Regions from separate parts of the Paenibacillus sp. lzh-N1 genome, predicted to be linked through region 2. Evidence: predicted binding sites of a transcription regulator. Region 2 holds the regulator's gene; each other region holds the start of a gene.

Region 1 (5,492 bases), 660 kb from region 2:
AGCGGTTCATTTGAATCTGGAGAAGCGCCAGCGATCGTACGAACAAATGAACCGCAGAGCTGCGTCCCATCGAACACCACACTTTTAAGGACTTTAAGTAATTCAAGAATAGGAGTGAAGGATTTTGCCTTCAGTAATATTAGAACGTAGCCGCAAAAAAAGGCTGGAGCAAGCACACCCTTGGGTGTTTAAAAATGAAATAGCCAAGATTGAGGGTGATCCAGAAGCAGGTGATTTGGTCAACATCCTTAACCATCAAGGTCGTTATTTGGCGACAGGTTACTATAATCCTGCTTCGCAAATTACAGTGCGTGTGATGTCCTATGAGCCGCTGGAAGTGATGGACCAAAGCTTCTTTGCCCAACGTTTCCGTAATTGTTTGGAGCATCGCGAACGCTTTGTGACTGGGGGGAACGCTTATCGCTTGGTGTACGGCGAGGCTGATTTTTTGCCTGGGCTGATTGTAGACCGTTTTGGTGATGTATTGGTCGTTCAGCTGTTAACGCTTGGCATGGATCGGCGCAGGGAAGAAATCAGAGATGCGCTTGTTGAAGTCATGGGGCCAGTTGGTATATATGAGCGTAGTGATGTATCCATCCGCGAGCTGGAAGGGTTGGAACAGACGAAAGGTCCTTTGTACGGCGATTGCCCGCGCCATGTGGTGGTGACGGAAAATGGCTTACAAATCAAAGTCGATATCGAAGAGGGCCAAAAGACTGGCTATTTCTTTGACCAGCGTGAAAATCGCGCGGCTATCGCGCCGTTGATGACAGGTTGGGGAGCGCGTAGCGGAATTACGTTACAAGAAGTAGCTGCAACCCCAGGTGATGACGCCACAACGGTCATGAAGCCTGTGAATAAAAGTGGTAAGGTGGTTGAATTCCCATTCTGGGACGGCGCAACTGTATTGGAATGTTTTTCACATACAGGTAGCTTTACGCTCAATGCGTGTAAACATGGTGCGAAAAAAGTAACTTGTCTGGATATTTCTGAACATGCGATTGAAAGTGCTCGGGATAACGTGAAGCTGAACGGTTTTGAGGATCGCGTCGAGTTTGTCGTCGACGATGCTTTTCAATATTTACGTAATCAGGTGAAAGGTGTAGAGGAACGCACCGCGCGAGCGGGGGGCAAAGGAGATACATCCAAGCCGCTGACTGCGGGAGGCGGACGCACCTTTGACGTAGTTATTCTGGATCCGCCAGCTTTTGCCAAAACGAAGAGTGCTGTCAAAGGAGCTACACGTGGATATAAAGATATCAACCTTCATGGGATGAAGCTTGTCAATGAGGGCGGTTATTTGGTAACGGCGAGTTGTTCGTTCCATATGAGGCCAGAGCTGTTTTTGGACACGATTAAGGAAGCGGCGGCAGATGCCGGCAAAATCCTCCGACTGGTAGATTGGAGAGCGGCAGGGAAGGACCATCCTCAAATTTTAGGTGTGGAGGAAGGTCATTATTTGAAATTTGCCATCTTTGAAGTGCGTAGCCGGACACGGCTGTAGACTTCATACCCTTGTCAAAGTTAATCTATTTTTAGGCGATAAAGATAACTAGGTGAAACAAACTCATTTTTAGTATAAATCAGTCCTGTAGAGAAGGCTTGCACCAAGCCATCCTGCGGGACTGTTTGTTTTTGAGAAGGGATCAATTGCTACAACATGGCAAACGTACGTTCTTTTCTCCTTTGCCTGATATGCTATACTGTTTAATAGAATGTTTTTGGTTGGAAAGGAGGCCGCATCATGTCGGTCCGCTTATTGATTGGCCGCTCTGGTAGTGGTAAAAGCACGTTAATCCGCAATGAAATGACGTCTATGTTACGCGAGGAGCCGCTAGGTAAACCTATGCTGTTACTTGTGCCCGAGCAATCGTCATTTGCTTCAGAGCATGCGTTGCTTACAGAAGCCGGAAACGGTATTCAGGGGTCGGTGCGCGCCCAGGTGATGGGATTCCATCGTCTTGCCTATTTAGTCATGCAGGAAACAGGGGGTTCAGCCCTGGTGCCTGTAACAGAAGAAGGCAAGAAGATGCTTTTATATAAAATTATTCGTCGTCGCAAGGATGAACTGAGTTTGTTTAAGGATTCGGGAGATCAACTCGGTTTTGTGGATCGGTTGAATACGTTGTTTACAGAGTTAAAGCAGTACGGAAATGATGCTCGGTCTGTACCGGAACAACTGGAGAGAATGCATGCTGCGGGGGAGTCCGCCCCGATATTAAGAGGCAAGCTGAAGGATATCAGTCTAATCTATGAGGATTTTGAACGGGAGCTGACGCTTAAATATATCGATGGTGAAGATACGCTTCACATGCTAACAGAACAGATTGCACAGTCTTCACTTATACGCGGAGCAGATATTTGGATGGATGGCTACCGAAGGTTTACACCGCATGAATATAAGGTGGTGGAGCAGCTTATGCTGCACGCCTCCTCGCTGACGGTGACGTTGACCTGTAACCGCAGCTACGAAAGCGGCCAGCTTCCGCATGAGCTGGATTTGTTTCATCCTTCGGCGGCTACCTACGTCAAGCTTAAAGGAATGGCAGACGAGCTGATGATTGAAACGCAGACACAGTTATTACGTCCCGATCCGATGCCGAGATTTAAGGAGCGTCCAGCGTTGGCGTATTTGGAGGCTAATTTCGAACATCGTACAGGGCTGCGGAATCAGGAACAGCGGATGCGGCTACAGCAGCTACGAGAGCAATGGGCAGATACACAACCGGAGGGTATAAAGCTGTATGCTGCGGCAAATCGCCGTGCCGAGCTGGAAGGAGCCGTACGCGAAATGCGCCGCCTGGCCCGTGAAGAGGGCGCGCGTTATCGGGAGATGGCCCTGTTTGTGCGTCATATTGAAGATTATGAGCCATGGGTGGAACCGATATTCAAGCAATATCAGGTTCCAGTATTTTTGGATCAGCGGAGAAGTATACTTCATCATCCCTTAGTGGAATTGATTCGGGCTTCACTGGATATCGTGCAGCGACGCTGGCGATATGAGGATGTTTTTCGTGCGGTCAAAACAGACCTTCTATTGCCGCTGGACGGTCGAGTGAGCCGCGAGCAGATGGACCGTCTGGAAAACTATGTGCTGGCCTGTGGAATACAAGGCAGCCGTTGGACAGATGGCCGACCATGGCAGGCTGTACCCAGCTTGTCACTGGAGCTGGAGGAACAGGAACGGAACCGTCAACGGGATGAAACGCTGGATTTGATGGAGTTGTGCCGAGATGTGATTGTGACGCCTTTACATGCTTTTGAGAAGCGTATGGGTAAGGCACGAACGGCGCTTGAGAAGTGTGAAGCCGTGTATCTGTTGCTGGAGGATGCAGAAATTGGTCACAAGCTGGACGCCTTCATTCATCAGGCAGAGGAATCAGGAAATCCTGAGCAGGCGAAGGAGCACCGCCAGGTATGGGATGCGGTGCTTGAATTGCTGGATCAAATCGTCGAAATGATGGGTGATGAGAGACTGGATACTGCTTTGTTTGCGGGTGTGCTGGAAACGGGATTGGCTGAGTTCCGTATGGGGCTTGTTCCACCGGCTCTGGATCAGGTACTGGTCGGAAATACGGACCGTACACGTGTATCGGGTATTCAACATGCCTTTGTGCTAGGGATGAACGAAGGAGTAATGCCGGCTGTGTTCCATGAGGATGGTGTGCTGAATGAGCAGGAACGTACGGCATTGAACGAACAAGGCGTAGACCTGGCACCAGATATGACAAGACGTCTGTTGGACGAACGCTTTCTCGCTTATACGGCCCTTACCTCAGCCGGTAAAAGCCTATGGATGAGCTATGCGGTGACTGATGAAGAAGGCAAGCCATTGCTGCCGTCAGAGTTAGTGCGACATGTGCGGCAACTGCTTCCTGGTCTGGATGAACGTCCACTGGCCGGATACCCTTTGCCTGGAGACGCTTGGACGACGCAATGGGAGTATGCTTCCCATCCGTCCGAGGCTTTGCCGCAGCTCATTGCGCAATTACGGCATTGGCGGCGTGGCGGTGATATTTTATCTCCCTGGTGGGAGGTGTATAACTGGTATGCCAGCCAGCAGGGGCGTGAGAAGGACAAGCTGCGTCAGCTGTTGACCTCACTTTTTTACGAAAATCATGCCGAAATGCAGAAGGAAACGAGTCGCCGTCTATATGGCAGCAAGCTGCGCACCAGCGTATCTCGTATGGAACGTTTTGTCGCATGTCCATTTTCTCACTTTGCCTCTCACGGTCTTCGTTTGAAGGAACGTCAAATGTATCGTCTGAAGGCTCCGGATATCGGACAATTATTCCACGCAGCGCTTGGTGAGATGGCGATCAATCTGCGTGAACGCAATGTCAGCTGGGGAAGTCTCAGCACCGAGGAATGCCGCCAAGAGGCGGAAAGTACGGTGGAGCGTTTGGCACCTCGTCTGCAAGGCGAGATTTTAATGAGCTCCAAGCGGTATGGCTATATTTTGCGCAAGTTAAAAGACATCGTGAGCCGAGCTTCGCTAATTTTGGGTGAACATGCACGGAGAGGTAGCTTTGAGCCGATTGGGCTGGAGTTGGACTTTGGACCAGGTCAGCTGCTTCCTCCGTTAAGCTTCCGACTAGATAACGGCGTTGTGATGGAAATTGTCGGACGGATTGACCGTGTGGATGTGGCAGAAGGAGAAAAAGGCTTACTTCTGCGTGTCATTGATTACAAGTCCAGCCAAAAGGATCTTAAGCTACATGAGGTGTATTATGGCTTATCTCTGCAAATGCTCACGTACTTGGACGTGCTGTTGAATGCGGCGGAGGAATGGTTGGGCGAGACTGCTTATCCGGCGGGTACACTGTACTTTCACGTCCACAATCCGATGCTGCAATCACCTAATGGCCTTAGTGCAGAACAGGCTCGTCAGGAGCTTTTGAAACGCTTTAAGATGAAGGGATTGTTGCTCGCGGATCGGGATGTAGTTGGGCAAATGGATACAGCATTGGACAAGGGATATTCCTCTATTTTACCTGTTGCGGTGAAAGCAGACGGCAGTTTTTATAGCAGTGCTTCCGTTGCTTCGCCTGAACAGTGGGATAGCCTGTTAGCTTCGGTGCGCAACAACATTCGGACGATTGGCACACGGATGACAGAGGGCGATGTTGCCATTGAACCTTATCGCATCCAGCAAGAAACGGCATGTACCTTCTGTTCTTTTAAGCCTGTTTGTCAATTTGATGACAGTCTGGAAGGCAATGATTACAACCAATGGGGGAAACCGGGTAAGGATCAGGTCTGGGATCTGCTCGGTCATACACAGGAAGGGAAAGGAGAAATGAAGCAATGATAAACACGTCAAACGCTAAAGGCTTGCCGAAGCCGGAAGGAAGTATGTGGAGTGATGATCAGTGGCGTGCCATTTCGGAGTCTGGTAACAACATGCTGGTCGCGGCAGCGGCGGGTTCTGGTAAAACAGCAGTGCTGGTAGAGCGTATTATTCGCAAAATTGTCGATCCCCAGCTCGGCTT
Region 2 (5,492 bases):
GTAAAGGCATTTTCATCATTAAAGGCTCTGAAGAGATCGGCTATTTTAATGTAGAGCTTTCACCAGGTGACGTTATTTCCGTACCTGAAAATACACCTCACTTCTTCACTTTAATGGAAAATCAAAAGATCGTCGCAGTCCGCTTGTTCATCGAAGAAAATGGCTGGATTGCCGAACCGTTCGAAGATCCAACATTCACTACAGCATAATTAAGATCTATGGTGTCAATAAGAAAACTCCCTCCGCTCTGTAGCATATCGAGCGAAGGGAGTTTTCTTGATACTTGTTTTAGAAAACTGTAGATTTCTCACTTTAAAGATTGAATAATTCCATGCAACTCAGACAAATGCTTGATTTGGAACTTCGGCTTGATTTCTGTAGTATTGGTTTTAGCGTTCCGATTCACCCACACCGAATGGACACCAGCTGCCAAAGCCCCTTGAATATCAGTCGTCAGCTTATCTCCTACCATTAAAGCTTGTCCAGGTTCAATTCCTAGAAGTCCCAAAGCATGCTGGAATATAGAAGGGTCAGGCTTGCCCCGACCAAAAGAACCTGAAATGACAACATGATCAAAAAAAGGAGCCAATTGAGGAACTCCATCCAGCTTCTCCTGTTGTAGATCAGGGGAACCATTTGTCAGCAATAACAGCTTGTATTGCCCCTTCAATTGTTCCAGAATCTCAAACGTTTCTTCATATACATGTGGACGTGCACGTCTTTCCGAAGCAAATTGGGCAGCTAGCTTTTCCGCCAACTCCTCATTATCTATCCCCAGTTGCTGAAGCCCTCTGCGCCATGATTCCTTACGATAAGCAGGAGCCAACTGTTCCAATTGGCGGAATTCAGGTTGCTCACCTGCTGTAAAATTCGCCCACAGTCCTTCAAACGGATTAATGCCAATCATTTGAGTAAAACTAAAGGTTTCATAGGACTCATACAAAGCGCGCGCTTCCTTGCGTACGGCTTCTTCCAGCGTTTTCGGATCAGCGCCTGTTTCTCGGGAGCCTGTTTGACACGCTGCATCAAATGCCTCTTCTACACTACGTTCATCCCACAGAAGGGTATCATCAAGATCAAACATTATCGCCTGAATCGTCATATGAATTATCCACTCTCTTTCCACTGTATATGTAAGATTGTCTGTTTGGTCACGAATCAGATCGTTATGTGTGCCCATATTAAGCAAGTGGCCGCACCATGTTATATGAAAAAATAACATCATACGGCCTTACTTACAGAGCTACAGGCTAAATCGGTTATTTCTTATCTACCTGTATCTGATTGGATAGTGCAAACTTTTCAAGGCGCTCTGCGATGGCATCCGTATCATAGCGTCCCAGTGATTTTGTAAAAATAAAATTACCGCCCTTCCCTTTTCTTTCAACGGTAACGTAACCCTTTTCAATTTTGATGGCTTTCATGTCCCCTGCCGTCATCGGCCGTTCTCTGCCACCTTTTAACATATAAAGGGTATCTTTTCCCACTTTTAAATAAGGACGGCGAATGAAGAAGATAACAGCCAGCATCAAGTACAAGCCAAATACCAGCCAATCCATTCCCCGCATGCCGGTCTTAGTCAAAAAGTAACTCATAAGCATGTACAATACAGCAAGACCAGCCAGCATGATTGGCACAGTAATATTACGGCCACGGAAAATGTCCATTGCTGAACCTACGCCGTTAATGGTTTGAATGCCTTGTTTCTTGCGCGTTTTATTTAAATGCGCTGTGTTTTTACGTACTTTTCTTTCAAATGATCGGGCCATCTCTCAATTCCCTTCCCAATAAATATTACATTAAAACAACTGCCTTAAAGCTGATCTATATAGATACCAGGAAAGATACCTAAAACAAAGGCAAATGATGCAGGCTTTAGCGACATTAATGCTTCAGCCCGCCATTTCCCTTCGACGTATCATCGTCCACAAATTCAATGGTTTCAAGCTGCTGCCGAAAATTACGGCGAATGTTGCCTAAATAAATTTCCCGAAGGTTGGCGCGCTCTGTGGTTTCCTCTTCTGTCAATCCTTCGGCTTTTGCTTTGCGTGCTAATTCATTAATGCGCTGTACCAAGCTGTCTATATCCAAATTGTGTCCCCTCCATAAAAGCAAAGATATAATACACTTTGACATGTAGAAAAGAGCTTGTCAAGGCTCCCGCATTGCGCTCCTTGACAAGCTCTATAGTCTTATAGATCAGAAGTGTGGAAGCTTAAGCACCTGACCTGCCTGCACTCCCCGATCCTCCAAAGCGTTAATACGCATAATTCCTTCAATATATACCCGTGTATCCATTCGTTCCGGTTTATGATTCACGGCAATCTTCCATAACGTATCTCCAGGTTGTACGGTCAGCTTAATCACCTCTTTATTAGAAACTGAAGGTGCTGCGAAAACCGTAAGTACACCTGCCCCTGCAACCCAAACGATAATTACTAGAATAAGAAGCTTGAGTAAAAGAGTATTGGTAATAACCTGTAACAAACGCACCTTACCCTCTTTTCGAGTCTCCTGTAAATTCTCTAAGTTCATCGGGAAAATACTTTGATAAGTGCTATATTTCATAATTGGCCGCGTCCTCCAAACGTTTGTTCTTATGTTTTTCACAATATAACACGAACGTTTGTTTTGTTCAATAGAAAACAGAACAAAAGTTCGTAAATATTTTTAAGGATTATTTAGAACTTACGTTTGTACGAACGGAGGTTCTATGCTATAATTTTCCCAAACGTTACTAAATGGGGTTGATACGGTATGTCTAAGATTTCGAGCCGCCAGCAGGCCATTCTTGAATTTATCCGCAATGAAGTGCGTCTAAAGGGATACCCCCCTTCTGTACGCGAAATAGGCGAGGCAGTCGGATTGGCCTCCAGTTCTACGGTTCACGGTCATTTGGATCGTTTGGAGAAAAAAGGACTCATTCGCCGCGATCCTACGAAACCACGGGCTATTGAATTACTTGGTCAAGACGAATCGGATAACAGCAACTTGATTAATTACTCCATTAGTCGTGTTCCCGTCGTCGGCAAAGTAACCGCTGGTCTTCCTATTACGGCGACAGAAAATATTGAAGATTACTTTCCTCTTCCCCAACACTTTGTTGGTGAGGATAAAATATTCATGTTATCTGTTGTAGGCGAAAGCATGATTGAAGCTGGTATTGCTAACGGAGACTATGTAATCGTACGTCAGCAGCAGACCGCTGATAACGGAGACATTGTAGTAGCTATGACAGATGAAGACGAGGCTACAGTTAAAACCTTTTACAAAGAAAAAGATCATATCCGGCTTCAACCTGAAAATCCAGCCTTTGAACCGCTTCGCCTGACACACGTCAGCATATTGGGCAAGGTTGTTGGACTCTTCCGGGACTTCCACTGATTTATCGTGCTTTCTTCCCCGTTATACTACCACGAATATAAAACCGGCCGCCTAGGCGAGCCGGTTTTATATTATTATTATGTTTACTATGTGTGTTTCACAACTATTCTTTCCTTTTCAGCAACCTATATTGTCTCTACTATTATATCCCCCCCATTATCCGAAATAGTTCCCCTCTGATCTTGAACTATTTACTTTTATTAGCTAAACAAATGGAAATTTGACTCATGTGAACCTACTGTAGCCTTCCCCTATAACGTAAAGTTGGGAAGGCGAACGCAGGCTAGTATGAGCTTTTTTTGTTAAACATTTAGGAACATAGGTACTAGCTTCTTTTTTGTCTTTAGTAGATTTATGCTGATACATTACTAGCACAATTGACATATGTATATAGCAGACCTAAAGCAAAGGAGTTATGCAGATGATCAGAAATAGAGTTAAAACGTATAAGCATCGCATCGGGAAAAACAGATATCTGGTCGTTAAAGTCTTTCAAGCCGCAGCTGCTAAAACAGGAAGCGGAAATGCACTCGCAACTAACGCATTAAATATCAAAATTTCCAAGCGTAAGCATAAACATCATTAAGATTTAACCGTACCTTCATTTCTTTGAAGGGAGGTGATATTATGAGCAGAAGACACAGCAACCGTGAATTGAGAAGAAGAAGATTAAACATCCGTTCCAATCAAAGAGCCACTGCGCGTGCAAGAGGTAACGCACTGGCTGTTAATCTGTTTAGCGTGAATGATAGACAACGCAGACGTTAATAATTATTTTCAAGCAAAAAGCAGGAAGAATTCTTCCTGCTTTTTTTGTGTTAAATGATCACCAAACTACCAATCCCGCCAGTTATAGCTTCTTCAAACTTGTATCAGCTTAGGTCCCACTTGCCCGCTTTTCTTTATAAATTTTATAAACAAGGCTCTAACAGCTGGACCCATAACCAATAATTGTAATGGATAGGCGGAGTCTTTTTTTATTTTAAAAAATCCCCACTACCTTAGCTGGTCGGCGGGGATTTCGCTTATTTAGAGTATTCACTTACACTACACATTAGGAATTTTCTAGTATTTGATTATAGCTGATCCCGCTTTAGCCCACTCTTTGGATTCTAATTGAATCTATCCATATACTGGTGAGTCAGAGTTGATTTTTTGTTTTATCAGTGAAAGGTTTTCATAGTTGCTGAAACTGTAAAGCGACCCTGTTTTTGGCGCAATTTTTACTGTCAGTATATTTTTTATATTTGGTTCTTCATCAGTACTAGTCCAGACTAATCGATTATAATAATTAGCGTTAAACGGGTTTTCTAAACCACTAATCGAAAATTTCACTCTTTTCCCGACAATAGATACATCTGTATATGCTGTGTCATCTTTAAAAATTACTAATTGAGATGAAACTAATTCTTGATTTAAAGAGTTTGTATAGGTGTCATGAGTAACGCTTGCTGCATCTGCCGAAGCTGATAGCGGGGACAAAACTGAAAATAAGAGAGCAATTGTGAAGTAGTTTTCCTTCCTATTTATCTTCATCCATAAACATACGGCTTATTGATTGTCAAAGTAAGGGGAGCTTTGTCTGACATAAAAAATACACATTCGGGCAGATTACATTGTCCACTTCTACTCTATATTCAAACTGCTTACGAAAGAAATAGAGACCGTTAATCAACGATTGGAGTTACTCTCAATAGAGAAATTATTGTTGTTGGCTATACCATTTCCGAAGTTGATTTATATTTGCTTGGTGATACCGGCTATGATCAGATATGTGCCAGATTCCAATAAATTAATCACAAAATTATAATTCGCTAAGAGATCCTTAAGTGAAATATCCCTGCTTTGCGGAATATTATTATGTTTATCAACCATAGGACCATACTTTTCCTCAAGATATTCAGGAATATCTTCTCCTTTTATTCTGTAAACCCATTTCAAGTCTACATATGACAAATGCCTAATTAACTGGGAAGTGCTGTTATACTTATGATCTGGCCCTTTATAATCTAACTCGCTTTGCTGCATATCTTGAACGATGGATTTTAATCGGTTGTAATTACCCTCCACCATTGAATAAAAGATGCCCACCTGCGGTGTCATAGATT
Region 3 (5,492 bases), 940 kb from region 2:
AAATACTGGTCAGCAGCCGGATACGACTACGCCAGCGCAGGGAGTAACTGTGGCTCAGGATGGTAAGCAAGGCAAGACGACGATCTTCAAAGTCTCCAGTGCAACGGGGGCCACGGTCAAGGTTGATATTAAGGCAACGGGCGAAAGCTGGCTTGAGGTGTATAAGGGACAAAATTCCCGTGGAGAAAAGCTGAGCTATGGTATGACTAAAAGTGGAGATGCCATGTCTTTTGATATCGGTCCAGAAGGCTTATATATCAAATCAGGACGGTCTTCTGCCACGGATATTTCCGTCGCCGGCCAACAGATAACCGATAATAAATCGACGACTCGCGTGTTGATACAGCAAGGGGAAGCTTCTTCCACTGGAGCGAGTACTGGGGTGACGGGTTCAACGGATACGACGACAAATGGTAGTACGGATACTACACAAAGTGGGACAGATTCTAGTACAACTACTGATGGTGAATAAACGCCTTGTTGCGGTGAAATACTAATGACTGTAATTCTTGGAAAGTCAGTCAGTTCATTTTCCGCAAAGTGAGGTGTATACGTTATGACCGTCAGCTGGATTGTGACTGGGCTCGGGATTATTGTCAGTTTACTGGGCTATTATCTAACACCGAATGCATGGGGCTATGGCATATTGGGCTTTGGTCTTGCTCACATTGTGCTTGGAATTTTGGATATGTTTAGAAATCCAACACGAAGTCACTATTAGAAATATTAAATTGAAATTGTAAATAAAGGCGTTTTTGTCGGGGAACTGGCAACAACGCCTTTTTAGTGAACGGATTATTGGATTTTTGTAAATGACTAGCCTATAATTAGATATTGAACTTTGTTGTGGAAAGGAAAGTGAAATGATGGCTTCAGAAAATTCATTTGATATCGTCTCCAAAATGGATATGCAGGAGTTAACAAATGCGGTTCATCAGACGGAGCGTGAAATTGAAACGAGATTTGATTTCAAGGGGAGCAAAAGTAGCCTTAAGCTTGAGAAAGATGCCCTTACGATTGCATCGGAAGATGAATACAAGCTGAATGCGGTGATTGATATTTTGCAATCTAAAATGGTCAAACGAGGTCTATCCCTTAAAAACGTGGAATTTGGAAAATTGGAACCAGCTTCTTTAGGTTCAGTGCGTCAGCGTCTTTCTCTTAAGCAGGGAATTGATCAGGATAACGCCAAAAAAATTAATATCCTTATTCGGGATTCCAAGCTTAAAGTGAAAAGTCAGATTCAAGGTGATCAAATTCGAGTAACTGGGAAAAATAGGGATGATTTACAAGCCATTATTCAATTGCTGCGGAAAGCTGATCTGCCGTTGGAGCTTCAATTTACAAACATGAAATAAGTCGTTTTCTCTCATAGATTTTGTAGGACTAAACGTTGCTTGATGTGTAGCAGGTTATTTTGACATGCGTTTTGCGCCATATTATACTTGTAACGAAAATGCAGACATTGAGGTGTATAACGCTCGTCGAAAGCGATTTACATAGGATTGAATTCAATCCGAAAGCTGCCATTTGTAATCAAGTACGATAATCAGGGGAGAGTGTGTTGTGAATTTACCCAACAGAATTACAATAACGCGGATTTGCCTTATCCCGGTGATGATGCTGGCTTTGCTGGTGGATTTTGATTTTTATCCGCCACCGATTGAGATCGGTGCATTCAGGCTGCCGTATAATCAGCTGATTGCGGCTATTATTTTCCTTGTAGCAGCCAGCACAGATGGCCTTGACGGATATTTGGCTCGTAAAAATAATATGGTCACCAATTTGGGCAAGCTGTTGGACCCCCTTGCTGATAAGCTGTTGGTAACTGCTATTTTGGTTTCTTTGGTGGAAATGGGAAAAATTGATTCTTGGGTTGTCGTTGTGATTGTCAGTCGTGAGTTTGCGGTTACGGGTCTGAGACAGATCGCCTTATTGGATGGCTCTGTGGTTGCTGCAAGCAATTGGGGGAAATTAAAGACGATCATCCAGATCGTTGCTATTGTAGCACTGCTCATTAATAATTTCCCGTTTGTTTTTCTGGGTATTCCGTTTGATTTAATAGCGATATGGGCAGCTGTGTTAATCACCATTTATTCGGGTATTGATTACTTTGTAAAGAATATCCATTTGCTGAGCTCCTCTAAAGTTTAACAGGATAAATCTTATGGAAACAGCAATAGGGACTTAACTTATTGCTGTTTCTTTACATAATTCACATTATACGCATCATAGGAGGACGAATTGATGAAAGCTGAAATCATTGCAGTAGGAACAGAGTTATTACTTGGACAAATAGTAAATACAAATGCCCAATATTTGTCACAAGAGCTAGCTACTATCGGAATTGATGTATATTTTCAGACTGTAGTTGGCGATAACATGGATCGACTTCAGGAAGCGGTACGTCTTGCTCAGAAGCGTGCGGATATTATTTTGTTTTCTGGTGGGCTGGGGCCAACTCAGGACGATTTGACAAAAGATGCGATAGCGGCTGTACTGGGGCGAAAATTGCAGATAGATCGTCTTGCCATGGACAAGCTGGATCAGTTTTTCCGTAACCGCGGGGTAGAAATGACCGAGAATAACCGCCGCCAGGCGCTTTCTATTGAAGGAGCCACTCCGCTTGAAAATGAGACGGGTTTAGCTATAGGGGATGCCATTGCACAGGACGGTAAATTTTATGTGGTTTTGCCCGGACCGCCTAAGGAACTTAAACCTATGTTTGCAAATCATGCTAAACCATGGTTGCTTCAGCAGGCATTAAGCGGTGAGGAGATGCCGATTTATTCGAAAATGCTAAAATTCGCAGGGATCGGTGAGTCAGCTCTTGAAACGCGCTTGTTAGATCTGATCGAATCCCAGACGGACCCCACGATTGCTCCTTATGCCAAGGAAGGGGAAGTCACGATCCGTATATCCACCAAGGCGGCCAGTGAGAGTGAAGCTTTAATTAAGCTGACGGCTACGGAAGTACAAATTCAGCAGCGTCTTTCCGAATATATGTATGCAAGTGAGGATGTTACGCTGGAGAAGGTGATTGTAGATTTAATGGCCAAGCGCGGACTCACTGTGAGCGCAGCGGAAAGCTGTACAGGCGGTATGCTGATGGAACACATCACTTCTATACCTGGCAGTGCTGTTATGTTTCAAGGTGGCATCGTGTGTTATTCCAATGAAATGAAGATGAAATTGCTCAATGTGCCTTATGATTATTTGGAAGGGGATCATGCGCCAGGCGCAGTGAGTAAGGAAGTAGCCCTTGTGCTTGCAGAGCAGGCAAGAATGATTATGGACAGCGATTTCGGACTTTCTGTTACTGGTGTAGCTGGGCCCGGATATTCCGAGCGGAAGCCAGTCGGCCTGGTGTATATTGGTATTGCTGAGCGCGACAAGGAAACGGAAGTATATGAGCTGAATTTAAGCGGTAACCGTGAGACCATCCGTTTGCGATCCGTCAAAGCTATCTTGTACAGATTGTGGCGCCGATTGGTAGAGAACGAGAAACTCTCTTAAATTATCGATGAGTTGTTTTAGATAGATATTCATGATATAATATTCTTATTCGGAAGAACCGTTGCAAAGCTTTTTGCCAGCGGTTCTTTTTTCGTTTTAAGAGAAAGGTATAATTATAGAAGAGAGCTGCGGGAAATAAAAAAACGAATGTATGTTCGAAAAAATGCTTGGCAAGCGTGTCAAAACAAGGTATTATTAAAGTACAAACAATGAAGGATGTGAGTTTATTGTCAGATCGTCGTGCTGCGCTGGATATGGCGCTCCGTCAAATAGAAAAGCAATTTGGTAAAGGTTCCATTATGAAGTTGGGTGAGTCTACTCACATGCAAGTGGAAACAATCCCCAGTGGTTCGATTGCTTTGGATATTGCGTTAGGAACGGGCGGCTTTCCAAGAGGCCGGATTATTGAAGTATATGGACCGGAATCATCCGGTAAAACGACAGTAGCTCTTCATGCTATTGCAGAGGTGCAAAAAACAGGCGGACAAGCCGCCTTTATCGATGCCGAGCATGCGCTTGATCCGTCGTATGCGAGCAAGCTGGGTGTCAATATTGATGAGTTGTTACTATCGCAACCAGATACAGGTGAGCAGGCATTGGAGATTGCCGAAGCTCTTGTGCGTAGTGGGGCAGTGGACATTATCGTCGTTGACTCTGTAGCGGCACTTGTACCGAAGGCAGAGATTGAAGGCGAAATGGGAGATTCCCATGTCGGTCTTCAAGCGCGCTTGATGTCACAGGCATTGCGTAAGCTGTCTGGAGCCATTAATAAATCGAAAACCATTGCTATCTTTATCAACCAGCTCCGTGAAAAAGTAGGTGTTATGTTCGGTAACCCTGAGACTACACCGGGTGGACGTGCCTTGAAGTTTTACTCTACGGTACGTTTGGATGTTCGTCGTATCGAAAGCTTGAAAATGGGTAACGACATCGTGGGTAACCGTACACGTATTAAAGTCGTGAAGAATAAAGTCGCACCTCCTTTCCGTCAGGCTGAAGTGGATATTATGTACGGTGAGGGCATTTCCAAAGAAGGAAGCTTGATCGATATCGGTACGGAGCACGACATTGTCGACAAGAGCGGAGCATGGTATTCCTACGAAGGCGAGCGCCTTGGTCAGGGACGTGAGAATGCAAAGCAATTTTTGAAGGAAAATCCGAACATTGCTAGTACGATCGAGCAAAAAATCCGGGTGGCCAGTAATTTGATTACAACAATTGCTCCACCGACAGAAGAAGAGTTGGCGCAGGAGGCCAAGGAAGAACAGGAATTGCTGGAGCTTGAATAAAGCTTGCCCGAAACTTCGCTTCTGATCTGTCATGTGAACTGTAGCCTAGGGATTATGGTACAGTCCGTTTAAATAGCATGATTCTGATGCCCTGCACAGTTGTGCAGGGTATTTTTGCATCAAATAAAGTTTGCTTTGTCAGCAGAATCTAACTTTTGCGTAGCAGGTGATCGTAGGCTGCTTTCGTGAATTTCAAAGTGAGGGAAACATATTGCAGTTGGACGATAAAGATGAATACACTTCGGAAGAAAATAAACAGCAAGGGATTTCTCTTTTTCCAGATCATGAGGAATTGATGATTACTAGAGTGGAGCAGGGACAGGGACGCAAGCGTGGAAGATACATCATTCATTTTGGTCCATACTCACTGTCTGTCTTGGAAGATGTAATGATCAAGTACAACATGTTCAAAGGAACGTCATTCGTCAAAAAAGAACTAGAAGATATCGTTCTGGTAGATGAAAAACAACAGGCTTATGTACATGCGCTGCGCTATTTGGGGCAAAAGCCTCGTACATGTCAGGAAATTGCCCAGCGTTTAGCGCAAAAGGAAGTGGATCAGGCTGTTATTGATGAGATACTGGTACGATTGCAAAGGGAGAAGCTTGTAGATGATGATTTATACGCCCGTCAGTGGGCAAGACAGCGTATAATAAGCCAACGTAAGGGTAAGATGTGGATCAGGCA

What was found. Region 2 encodes LexA, which represses DNA repair genes until DNA is damaged. Its sites were predicted from a motif close to CGAACATATGTTCG; they were not measured.
Region 1: a site for LexA is predicted at 1,665-1,678, ahead of addB (helicase-exonuclease AddAB subunit AddB). Genes of this name have one in related genera too.
Region 3: a site for LexA is predicted at 3,661-3,674, ahead of recA (recombinase RecA). Genes of this name have one in related genera too.

Annotation. Positions count from the first base shown of each region.
Region 1 covers NZ_CP025696.1:3,596,432-3,601,923, forward strand. Annotated here, with positions in the region: gene C0638_RS16430 (class I SAM-dependent rRNA methyltransferase) at 125-1,504, shown strand; gene addB (helicase-exonuclease AddAB subunit AddB) at 1,745-5,311, shown strand; gene addA (helicase-exonuclease AddAB subunit AddA) at 5,308-5,492, shown strand, end outside.
Region 2 covers NZ_CP025696.1:4,260,451-4,265,942, reverse strand. Annotated here, with positions in the region: gene C0638_RS19365 (1,2-dihydroxy-3-keto-5-methylthiopentene dioxygenase) at 1-209, shown strand, start outside; gene C0638_RS19360 (HAD family hydrolase) at 308-1,102, opposite strand; gene C0638_RS19355 (hypothetical protein) at 1,260-1,769, opposite strand; gene C0638_RS19350 (DUF896 domain-containing protein) at 1,885-2,091, opposite strand; gene C0638_RS19345 (LysM peptidoglycan-binding domain-containing protein) at 2,200-2,568, opposite strand; gene lexA (transcriptional repressor LexA) at 2,758-3,384, shown strand; gene C0638_RS25440 (hypothetical protein) at 3,806-3,970, shown strand; gene C0638_RS25435 (hypothetical protein) at 4,012-4,152, shown strand; gene C0638_RS19335 (hypothetical protein) at 4,507-4,920, opposite strand; gene C0638_RS19330 (DinB family protein) at 5,122-5,487, opposite strand.
Region 3 covers NZ_CP025696.1:5,197,030-5,202,521, reverse strand. Annotated here, with positions in the region: gene C0638_RS22915 (helix-turn-helix domain-containing protein) at 1-472, shown strand, start outside; gene C0638_RS25475 (hypothetical protein) at 557-721, shown strand; gene C0638_RS22910 (YajQ family cyclic di-GMP-binding protein) at 867-1,358, shown strand; gene pgsA (CDP-diacylglycerol--glycerol-3-phosphate 3-phosphatidyltransferase) at 1,567-2,154, shown strand; gene C0638_RS22900 (competence/damage-inducible protein A) at 2,248-3,516, shown strand; gene recA (recombinase RecA) at 3,744-4,805, shown strand; gene C0638_RS22890 (regulatory protein RecX) at 5,017-5,492, shown strand, end outside.